Linked DNA regions of Sediminitomix flava. The protein of the gene in region 1 binds, or shares a complex with, the protein of each later gene. Links are inferred from orthologs where the notes say so. Each region holds a gene or a part of one and is shown on either strand. Other genes may lie near its edges.

Evidence for each region. Proteins that work in one complex are often made in the same cells at the same time.
Region 2: the proteins of hslU (region 1) and hslV are in contact, whole or in part, in a solved structure (PDB 1G4A), measured with the Escherichia coli proteins. The link is inferred for Sediminitomix flava from one-to-one orthologs.

The regions. Positions count from the first base shown.
Region 1 is NZ_QGDO01000006.1:318,010-325,497, reverse strand. What follows is about bases 1,851-4,781. They hold hslU (ATP-dependent protease ATPase subunit HslU), read right to left. Parts: upstream 4,038-4,781; coding sequence 2,664-4,037; downstream 1,851-2,663. Other genes in these bases: porQ (type IX secretion system protein PorQ), read right to left, coding at 4,179-4,781; BC781_RS20485 (chemotaxis protein CheC), read left to right, coding at 1,915-2,580; BC781_RS20490 (chemotaxis protein CheA), read left to right, coding at 1,851-1,897. In the rest of the region: BC781_RS20495 (response regulator), read left to right, coding at 1-119; more of BC781_RS20490, read left to right, coding at 170-1,850; more of porQ, read right to left, coding at 4,782-5,240; BC781_RS20470 (dihydrofolate reductase), read right to left, coding at 5,312-5,815; rnhA (ribonuclease HI), read right to left, coding at 5,831-6,286; BC781_RS20460 (hypothetical protein), read left to right, coding at 6,613-7,374. UniProt on the Escherichia coli protein: ATPase subunit of a proteasome-like degradation complex; this subunit has chaperone activity. The binding of ATP and its subsequent hydrolysis by HslU are essential for unfolding of protein substrates subsequently hydrolyzed by HslV.
Region 2 is NZ_QGDO01000009.1:156,165-160,144, reverse strand. The notes cover bases 1-2,776. They hold hslV (ATP-dependent protease subunit HslV), read left to right. Parts: upstream 1-1,003; coding sequence 1,004-1,549; downstream 1,550-2,776. Other genes in these bases: BC781_RS23305 (hypothetical protein), read right to left, coding at 2,660-2,776; BC781_RS23310 (1-aminocyclopropane-1-carboxylate deaminase/D-cysteine desulfhydrase), read left to right, coding at 1,555-2,457; BC781_RS23320 (leucine-rich repeat domain-containing protein), read left to right, coding at 1-800. In the rest of the region: more of BC781_RS23305, read right to left, coding at 2,777-3,235; BC781_RS23300 (hypothetical protein), read left to right, coding at 3,500-3,980. UniProt on the Escherichia coli protein: Protease subunit of a proteasome-like degradation complex believed to be a general protein degrading machinery. The complex has been shown to be involved in the specific degradation of heat shock induced transcription factors such as RpoH and SulA.

The DNA of each region.
Region 1 (7,488 bases):
GTGCCGTTGGACAGCAGTCTGTAGTAGATGAAGGATTAAAACTAGGTTTAGACGACTATATCGTTAAACCATTTACCCCAGAGCAACTCAACGAAACTGTTGATAAAGTTCTTCAGTAAATCGTCTCACACGATCCTTTGTTCTCCCTGCCATTTTTAACCCTGTAGCCATGAACTCAAAAGACGAAGAGCTTAAACAGATCTTCTTTGCTGAAGCACTTGATAATTTCGAAGAGCTCAACCGTTTATTTACCGAACTAGAAAAAGAGCATTCCAACAAAAATGCTATTGAAGCTGTATTTCGTATTACGCATACACTTAAAGCTAATGCGGCTGCAATGGGCTTTGAGGCAATCGCTAGTTTGGCACACCTACTTGAGGACATTTTCAGTGAGATCAAGAATAATCGGATGGAGCTCACCACCGCTATTTTCAATGATCTCTTTAGAGCTGTTGATAAGTTGGGAGAACTTATTCAAGGTGTAAAAACAGACGAAAGTGTTTCATACAAGGGAATTGAAGCAAAGCTGAAAATCATTTTACGGAAAGTAAAAGAGATTCCTGTTCCTGAACCAAAATCAGACAATAGCAAAAAGCAAGAAAAAGAAAAATTAGATAAACTAAACGAAGAAGTAAAAGAAGCTAAAAAGTCTTCTTCTCCTCAAATCAGTTTTTCAGATCTTGTTCAAGTACCTGTCAATAAACTCGATAATCTTCTTAACCTTGTTGGTGAATTAGCTATCGAGAAAGACCGTCTGATTACTGTTTACGGACAAAAAGGAGGGAATGACTTTGCCAGACTTTATCGGATTTCTTCCGATCTCCAATACTCTGTTATGGGAGTTCGTTTGGTTCAGATCAATGTTCTTTTCAATAAATTTCACCGAATAGTCAGAGACGTAGCCCAATTGGAAAACAAGAAGGTGAATCTCGTTCTAGAAGGTACTGAAATTGAAATTGACAGAAACATTCTTCAGATTATCAGTGATTCTTTAATCCACTTAGTTAGAAACGCAGTCAGTCATGGATTAGAAAGTAAAGAGGAAAGAGAAAAAACGGGTAAAAACGAAGCAGGTACACTAACTCTTAGAGCCAATAACGATAAAGATCATGTCATTATCGACATCATTGATGATGGGAAAGGAATTGATGCTAATATCATTCGAAAGAAAGTTTTAGAAAAAGGCTTGATTACAGCTGATATAGCAAATACAATTTCCGATGACGAAATCGTTAAATACATTTTTGAACCAGGGTTTTCAAGTAGAGACACTGTCTCTGAAATCTCGGGAAGAGGTGTAGGCATGGATGTTGTCAAAAGAGCCATCGATTCCATCGGGGGAAAAATCACCTTTGAAACCGAGGTAGGAAAAGGAACTACTTTCAGTATGTGGTTACCTTCATCTATGGCTGTAAAAAGTGCCTTACTTTTCATACTTGGTGGTGCAGAGTTTGCCATTCCTCTTTCGTTTACAGAAGCTGTAATTTCAGTCAAAAAATCTGAAGTACATAAAGTGGGCAACGGGCTTGTTGCTACTCACCTTGATGAAACTATAGCTGTAGTATTTCTCAATGATATTTTTAGAGCTTCATCTGTAGAAGAGCTTTACTCTGAAAATATCCTGCATAAGACCTACGATAGCTACGCAAACGATGAAAAACTCTACCTTATTGTCGTTTCTGCTTACAATAAAATGGTTGGCTTTGTAGTTGATAAACTACTCCAACAAAAAGAAATTATTGAAAAACCACTTGGTAAACCTGTGGAAAATGTCCGCTTTATTAGCGGTGCCACGATCATGGGAAATGGAAATGTTTGTCTAACTTTAGATATACCATCCATTTTAGAATATCTGTTCAACTCTTCCACAGCAAAATTAAAGACCTTAAACTCCTAGTTATTTCTCATTAGATTATGAATACATTTTTCACAGAGAACCAAAAACTTTTAATAGGCAATATCCAAATCATCGCCTTGAACCATATCGCCCATTCTCTTTCAAAAATGTTAGGAGATGAGGTCTTTGTAAAATCTTATTCCGAAATCGCTTTTGATAAATTAGAGGATGCCCTAGCACATTATAATCAAGAATCATTTTATGTTTTAGGGACTGACATAAAAGGTAAATTTTCGGGTGCGACATACCTTCTCGTTAATCAAGTGAATGAGAAAAAAATCTGTGAGAAGCTTGTCCCTGCCAATATGCTTGGTCATCAAGAAATGAGAGATGCAATGCTCATGGAGCTAGATAATATCGTTATTGCAAGTTATGTCACAAAATGGGCAAATCTTGCTGATGCTGATATATATGGTTACGTCCCTTCTCACGAGGTATTAAATAGACAGGCTTTTGAAATCAAACTTAAAAAGTTAATTTCTGAAGACGATAAAGTTTACTTCTGTAAAAGTCACCTCTATGCCTTTAAATCGGGAATTGAATTCGAACTCTACTTCCTATTTGATAAGACTTTTGTTCCTATCATTTCTGGATTCGACATTAACAATAGCTATGTTGGAGACGAAGAACGTCCTAAAAAAGAGATGGAGAAAAAGAAAAGTTTCCTTCAACGTTTATTCTAAAAAATATATTTCTTGTACTAGAAATAAAAAGACCTTCCAATTTTAACTGGAAGGTCTTTTTAGTTTTATGACTAATTCCCAAATTAGAGAATGTATTGGCTCAAATCTCTGTTCTGCACAAGCCCTGATAATCGCTCATTTACCATATCTTTAGTAACCACGATTTTTGCATTAGGTCCAATTTTATCTGGAACTTCAAATAATAACTCATTCAATAAATGACTCATTACAGTATGCAAACGACGTGCTCCAATATTTTCTACTTCAGAGTTAATATGATAAGCTACTTCTGCAATTTCTTCCAACGCATCTTCATTGAATGTCAACTCTACGTCTTCCGAAGCTAAAAGTGCTACATATTGTTTTGAAAGAGCATTTTTAGGTGCTTTCAATATTCTGAAGAAATCTTCTTTAGACAAGCTATCCAATTCTACTCTGATAGGGAAACGTCCTTGAAGTTCAGGAATCAAATCTGATGGTTTCGCCATATGGAAGGCTCCAGCAGCAATAAATAAGATATGCTCTGTGTGAATAATACCGTATTTTGTATTTACAGCACTTCCTTCTACAATTGGTAATAAGTCTCTTTGTACTCCTTCACGGCTAACATCAGGTCCTCCTTTAGAAGCTGATCCTACAGCTACCTTGTCAATCTCATCAATAAAGATAATACCTGTATTTTCTGTTTTGAAGATAGCCTCTTCTTTCACCTCATCCATATCGATGAGTTTTGTACTTTCTTCCTCAATCAGAAGTTTACGAGCTTCAGCAATAGAAACCTTTCTCTTTTTGCTTTTCTTAGGCATCATACCACTGATCATTTCTTGAATATTCATCATAGAAACTTCATCAATGGCTCCACCAGAAATCCCTACGTTTGGTGCAGGATTTTCTACTGTGATATCTATTTTTCGATCTTCTAGCTCTCCGTTTTTCAATTTTTCACGGAAACGCTCACGAGTTTTTTCGTTTAGCTCATGATCTGGAGACTCATACTCTCCTTCTTTGACTACTACTCCTGTTGTTTTCAGCGGAGGAATAAGCGCATCAAGGATAATGTCTTCAACTGTCTGAGCAACTTTCTCCTTAACCTCTTTCTGCTTTTGCTCTTTGACCATGCTGACAGCTTGCTCAGCCAAATCTCTGACCATGCTTTCAACATCTCTACCTACATAACCTACCTCGGTAAACTTGGAAGCTTCAACTTTAACGAATGGAGCTTTCGCGATATTGGCAAGTCTTCTGGCAATTTCTGTTTTACCAACCCCAGTTGTACCGATCATCAAAATATTGTTAGGCATGATCTCCTTCTGAATTTCATGGCTCACGTTCATACGTCTCCAACGGTTTCGAAGTGCGATTGCGACATTCTTTTTCGCATCGTTTTGCCCAATAATATATTTATCTAGCTCTTCTACAATCTGTCTTGGGGTTAAGTATTTTTCTTGTTCCAGCATGTATCAAATATTTAGAGAATTTCAACACAATATATTTTTCTTTGTGCAGAACACAACCTTAAATGGCAAGATTGTTAACGATCAAGCATTTAATCATTTTAGGATACAATCTTAGCTGAGAATTACTAAATAGAAGGGATGTTATTCTACAACTACCTTTTTTCTTTTCTTCTTAGAAAAACTTGCGGTATTTACGCTCAAAGTTAGTGTATTGGTTGCGCCAGCCTGATGGTAAACGGCATTGGCATAAGTTATTCTCCAATTAGAGAATTTTAAATCACCTCCAAAGCTAAAGCCTGAAAGTCCTCTTCGGTCTTCATGGCTAATCTCTTGTCTTCTCTGGATATTGTACCCCATACGAAGGTTCAGCACTTTTCCCAACACAAATTCTCCTCCAACTATAAAATGCCTTGCCAATTTGTCAGCAAACCCGACAGTATTGTCTGTTTGCTCCCCTAAACCATTATCTTGGTTGTCATCTTTAGGGTCATCGTAGGCAATATCAAAGTTGTTGAATTGCTTATAAGTAACTGAAAATCTTACAGGCATTTTTTCGGGCTTGAAAGTCATCCCTGCCGTAATATCAAAAGGAGTACTTAACTCTTCTGATACAAAATTTGAGAATGCAAAACCAAAATTACTGAAAACAAGACCCAATGTGAGGTCTTTCGTTGGGTGAGTAAATGTACCTCCAATATCAAACATCAAGGCTGACGAACGATACTGCTCTATAGCTGTTTGAGCATATTTTAGGTTTACTCCCATTGAGAAAAAAGATAACTTATGAGATAAACCCAATGTTATGAGGGCATCAGAAGCATTAAAACTTCCTGTTGGATTCCCCACTTCGTCATAACCAGGTATTGTACCTTGATCGAGGTATAAAGCTCCAAATCCTAATTGAAAGTCATTCGGTAAGCTATAGCTGTATACAACTTGGCTACCTGTTGACGTAAAATAATCTATATAAGAAAATGCTAATTGTTGGTGCTCTTGTGATGTGAGCAAAGATGGGTTATATAAAAACATACTCACATCCTCATTGTAAGCAGATACATTTACACCTCCTAAACTCGCAACTTTTGCATCAAATGGCATTTGTACAAACTCGAAAGAATGTTGTCCTCCATTTTGAGCAAAAACTAGATTTGCGGATAATAGAAAAAAGGTATAAAGTAAATGGCGTGTAAAAGACATGAGCATAAAAAATACTTCTAGAAAACAGTTTACTCCCATTCTTATTCAGAAAAGTAGAACAGGAGCATTTATATCAATTACTTTCGTTCGTATTTCACGAAAGCATAGTTTACTTTATTCTTCTCATCTTTTGAAAAATCGAAACGGCTGATTTCTTCCCAATTTTCCATCATAACAGAAGGGAAATAAACATCTCCTTCAAATGAGTCTTTAACTTCTGTGATATATAAAACGTCTACTAAGTCTATCGACTGCTCGTAAACTTGTGCTCCTCCAATAATAAATGCTTCATCTTCGCCTGCGTCTTTTGCATAAGCAATAGCATCTTCGATACTATGTACACACACACAACCGTCTGCATAGTACTCTCGGTCACTTGTTACAATAATATTAGTACGGTTAGGAAGTGGTTTACCGTTTCGGTCTACGATAGACTCGAAGGTTTTTCTTCCCATAATTACATGATGCCCTTCAGTTTGTTGTTTGAAGTGTTTCAGATCGGCAGGCAAATACCATGGAAGTTTGTTTCCATTCCCGATCACGTCATTTAGTGCTTTGGCAACAATAATCGATGTATTCATATTTAAAATCACTGATTAAGACTGTTCGTAGCCTTCGTCTATTTTCAAGTTTGATTGTTTAGCCGCTTCTGTGGCCAATTGGTCACAGCGTTCATTTTCTGGAATTCCAGCATGACCTTTTACCCATTTCAGATGTACCGTATGATACTGGGCTACATTGGCATACCTAATCCATAAATCTTTGTTTTTTTTCCCCTTAAAATCTTTCTTGATCCATCCCCACAACCAACCTTTTGTCACTGCATTGACCACATAAGAGGAATCTGAATGAATAGTAATTTCTTGTTTTCCTACTTTTAGTGCCTCTAGTGCCTTGATCACTGCCAAAAGCTCCATTCTGTTGTTTGTTGTTAATCTAAAACCCTCAGAAATTTCTTTCCTCAGATTATGTTTTGGAGAAATTAAGACGACACCATATCCTCCAGGACCAGGGTTTCCCGAAGATGCGCCATCAGTATATGCAATAATCATAATGTAAAGATAGGAATTATACTTTCAGAACTAAACATTTTATTAGTTTCTGTATTTAAGCAAACTCGCATTGCAAAAGGTACAGATACCGGATTTAATTGAAGTGAACTAGTCAAGAATTTACCTTATCGAATTGGCTTAAATTTTACAGATACATTACACCTATAACATATCGTTTTCTTCGGCAATGATAGTACTATTACTTAATTATCTAGTATAAAGAAAATACAATCAGCCTAAAATATTGACCAACTCCATCTTAGTCACTAAGTTATAAACAATTCAAATTCTATAAAAAACTAGAACCCAATTTAGCCCCAAATATAATGAAACCCATATTGCTATATCTAATTTTCTGCGGACTCTTTTTTATTCATTTTCAATCCTCAGCTCAACTTAAACCTCAACCGGAGGCTGAAGACGAAAACTATGAAAAAGAATGGGCAATTGGTCTGAATATGAATACCAATGCAGGACTTATAGGAGGTGTCAATATCCGTTGGTCTCGAAAAACACTCTTCAATAGAACCCCTACGGGAGAAAATTCTTACCATCATATTTCATTGGAGATGGTAAATGTAAAACATCCGAAAGAAGAACAGCAAACCAGTGCCTTTACAGGTAACTCTTTTATTCTTAGAAAAACCAATTATTTATTCTCTATAAGACCACATTTCGGTAGAGAATGGATCCTATTCCGTAAAGCAAAAGAACAAGGCGTCCAAGTTAATGCAATTGTTGCAGGAGGTCCTTCCATCGGAATTGTTGCTCCATACCTTATTCGGGTAGCTAGCGGAAGTGGAGAAGAAGAAGTTCAATACGACCCAGAGGTTCATACAAATTCCAATGAAATACGAGGCGTTGGCTCTATTTTCAAGAGTCTTGGTCAATCTAGTATTACAGCTGGAGTTTCGGCTAAAGCATCTGTTGTTTTTGAACTCGGATCATCAAACCGAAGTACTTCTGGCTTTGAAGCTGGAACGATGATCGAATATTATCCTGAACAAATAGAAATAATGGCTGTACCCGATAACTATCAATTTTTTACATCCATTTTTCTAATTTTCTTCTTCGGAGCACGAAAATAGTCTGAAAAAAACTTATCTATCTAATCTATTCAGAGACATCATCGGCATAAAACCTGATTTTGTCTCTTTTTTACGCATCTCTTTCAGTTTTAAAATTTGATTACAAAACCTTCT
Region 2 (3,980 bases), on another replicon or contig:
CTTCAATCGATAACATTATACCACTCGAAAAACTTCCAAACCTAAAAGTTATCAACTGTACAGGTACACTGATTGAAAACATTGCTCCTTTGGCTAATGCCTCACTACTTAAAGAATTATACTTAGGGCAAACATTTGTTAGATCTGTTACAGAATTAGGAGAAACTTCTAATCTCGAAAAATTAGATTTGTATCAATGTCCAGACTTTAGAGACTTTGGATCTATCGGACAATTGAAAAAACTTAAAATCCTTGCTTTAGATGAAACATCTCTCGCTTCATTGGATTTTGTTACTAACCTACTTTCTCTTGAAGAGTTAAGTATTTCACAAACTTATATTTCTGACCTAAATCCTCTTGTAGCTCTTGAAAGCTTAAGACGTTTAGAGTTCTTTGAGACTAATGTGAAAGACATTGCTCCTCTCAAAAAACTTACTCAATTAGAGTATGTAAACGGAAACAATAACCAAAACATTATCGATATCCAAGATTTCGAGGAATTGAAAAAGCTTAAAGTACTTTACCTTTCGAATACAGGTATTTCTACTTTGAGACCTCTTTCTACTATCGCAGGATTAGAAGAGGTTACTTTCTCTCAAACTCATGTTGAAGATATCAGTCCTTTGAAAGATAATTCAAACTTGAAAACGATCATCTGTACAGGAACTCCAATTGAGAGTATCACTCCTGTTTCAGAGTTGTCAAAGCTTTCAGTTTTCTATATCAGAGATACAAATGTAAGTCAAGAAGAAGTAAGAGCATTTAAAGCTTCTCACCCTGACTGCGAAATTGATAACTAGGAAAAATACGTTCTAGAGGAAAAGGATTCAAGCTTCAAGTTTGAATCCTTTTTTTATTATAAAAGTTCTTGAAATCCTTTATGACAAGCTTTTTAGGAAAACTGTAACTTAAATTCAAGCTTATGACAATTTCTGTCAATTTGGCTGTAAGTATACTAAGGGTTTAATCTTTGTCTTTAAGAATTGAAACCAAAGAGATAAAAATGAAAGAGCAAAAATTCAGATCAACAACCGTCCTTGCGGTCGTAAAAGACGGCAAAGTGGCTATTGGAGCTGATGGACAGGCTACTTTTGGAAATACAGTAGCCAAAAGTAACGTTCGTAAAGTTCGTCGTTTAGCTGATGGAAATATAGCAATAGGCTTTGCAGGTTCTACAGCTGATGCCTTCACTCTTATGGAGCGCTTCGAAGAAAAATTGAGCGCTTACGGAGGAAATATGAAAAGAGCTGCTATTGAGCTTGCTAAAGACTGGCGAATGGATCGCTACTTAAGACGTCTTGAAGCAATGATGATTGTAGCAAATAGAGAAGAGGTTTTGATTATCTCTGGTACAGGAGATGTGATTGAACCAGACCACCAAATTGCCGCTATCGGTTCAGGAAGCATGTACGCACAAGCTGCTGCGCTTTCTATGCTTCGTCATGCAGATCAATTATCAGCCGAAGAAATTGTAAGAGAAGGTTTGAATATCGCTGCTGATATCTGTATCTATACCAATCATAATTTGGTAATTGAAGTATTAGAGTAGAGAGAATGATTATAAACCAAGAGGTTACACCCATTCAAGAACTGTCGAACCCCATTTTTGAGCAAAATGGGGTTCGATTGTTTATAAAAAGGGATGATTTGAACCACCCCGCTATTTCGGGAAATAAACTTCGCAAACTAAAGTACAACCTTATCAAAGCCAAAGAACAAGGGCATACCAAACTTTTGACCTTTGGTGGCGCTTATTCCAATCACATTTACGCTGTGGCTGCAGCAGGAGCTGAATTTGGTTTTGAGACGATTGCCATTATTCGAGGAGAAGAACACTTACCTTTAAATCCCACACTTTCATTTGCATCTTCTAAAGGAATGAAGATCGATTATATGGATCGGACTACTTTTAGGCAAAAGGATAACGAAGATGTTTTAGAAAAGATAAAAGAAAAATGGGGCGATTTTTACCACGTTCCTATGGGGGGAAGCAATGACCTTGCAATTCCAGGTGTAATTGAATTGGCTACCGAAATTAAGAATCAGATTCCTGACCTTAATTACATTTGTACGGCTTGCGGAACAGGTGGAACAATGGCTGGAATTATTGCAGGAAGTGATAAGGATACCAAAATATTAGGCTTTCCAGCGCTTAAAGGCGGTGAGTTTTTAGCAAAAGATATTGATCAATATCTACATCTTCACCAAAATAATGAATTGCCTGACTGGGAATTAATCTGTGATTATCATTTTGGAGGGTACGCAAAGAAGAAACCTGAATTACTTGAGTTCATAGAAAAAATTCAGTCTGAATATCAAATTGAGCTTGAGTTCATCTATACAGCCAAAATGCTTTATGGTGTTTTTGATTTAATAAAGAAAGGATATTTTCCGAAAGGAAGTAAAATTGTAGCTGTCCATACTGGTGGTTTACAGATAAATAAAAAAGGTGAGTAATACTCACCTTCTTTAATAAACCAATTCAATTATTTAAACTTCCATCTTTTGGATAAAAGTGTCTTTAATATTTTTAGAATGGCAAACTAGCCGTCTTTTTTCTGGAATTACAAATTTAATGCAATGTTACTCTTTATTTTGTAAAAACACAAAATTCGAAATATTTTTTGCTAATATTAAGATATAGTTAAGTTAAATACCATTAAAAGAATATAACATCCAATGTGATCCACGTCCAAAGAAATGTATGGTATGACATGTATACCGAAAACACATTTACGAGATACTTTTTCTTTGAATGTATCTTGAACTGAAAGCTTTTCACTAACAACACCAAACAGCCTATAAACCCAATGCCCAACTGCAAAAAGAAGAATGTTTCCATCAGCATAATTTGAGCATCTGCAAGACCCTTACCACTAACTGAAAACCTCAATAGATGTTCAGCAAAAGGATATAAAAAAGTAAAAAGGCAAATTGTTAATACTAAAGCGTACTTTAATAAACTAACCTTATTTCTTCTTGCTGCCCATTTAGCCCAAAAAACACTTGATGTAAGCATGAGCAAAAGAAGATTAACGCCGAAATACATCCAATAATCTAAAGACGTGAAAGTCAAACCTTCTAAAGGTTTATTCAGCTCAATACGTTGAAGAAAATAAACAAACATCATCCCGTTAAGTCCCATACAAAGCAACAAACCAAAACCTATTGCTCCCTTCTGTTGCTCTTTGAGTTTTATTTTATTTTCAACACGCTTGAGGCTAAGTGTCTTCATTCACTTAATGGGTATTATTGTGGGTTAGTAGCATCTTTAATTTTCACATTAAATCCTACATTTATAAGTAGGCGCAAGTAGCATGAGGCAAATCAATGAAAAATACTTGGTTACATCTTGATTTCTTTAACTTCATCGATATCCTTACTTATTTTACAAAATTAATTTCACTTTATCAAGCTCAGCCCTTTATATAAAATTAAGTATATTCAAAAAAATAGCTTATTATTAAGCCATTACTAAAGCCTTACCCCCAATGAATATATGAAAGCATTTTTGAGCAGTTGGACTTTTCTGATAGTAATCCAATTATTACCTATTAAAACACTAGCACAAGAGTCTTACAAAGTCTGGAATGATGAGAAGATCTATGATAAAACAGTAACGGCTGTAAATGCGATCTATCATTGGGAATTTGAAGATGCCCAAAATAAAATAACCGAAATAAAAGCTGTTGTTCCTAACGACCACCCCCTACCTTACTTTCTTGAAGCGATGTATCTTTTTTGGGAAAGAGCACCGATTGGCTATGATTCTCCGGAAGCGAAAAAACATTTCGAACTACTATTAAAAACTGCTGAACTATCAAAAAAAAGGCTCGATGAAGATGAAGAGGATATAGAAGGCTTATTCTTCAGACTTGTTGCACAAAGTATTATTATGAGAGGCTATGCAGAGCAGCATGAAACAATGAAATCTGCGGGTTATGCTTCTGAGGTTTACGGTTTGATTAGAAAAGCGATGT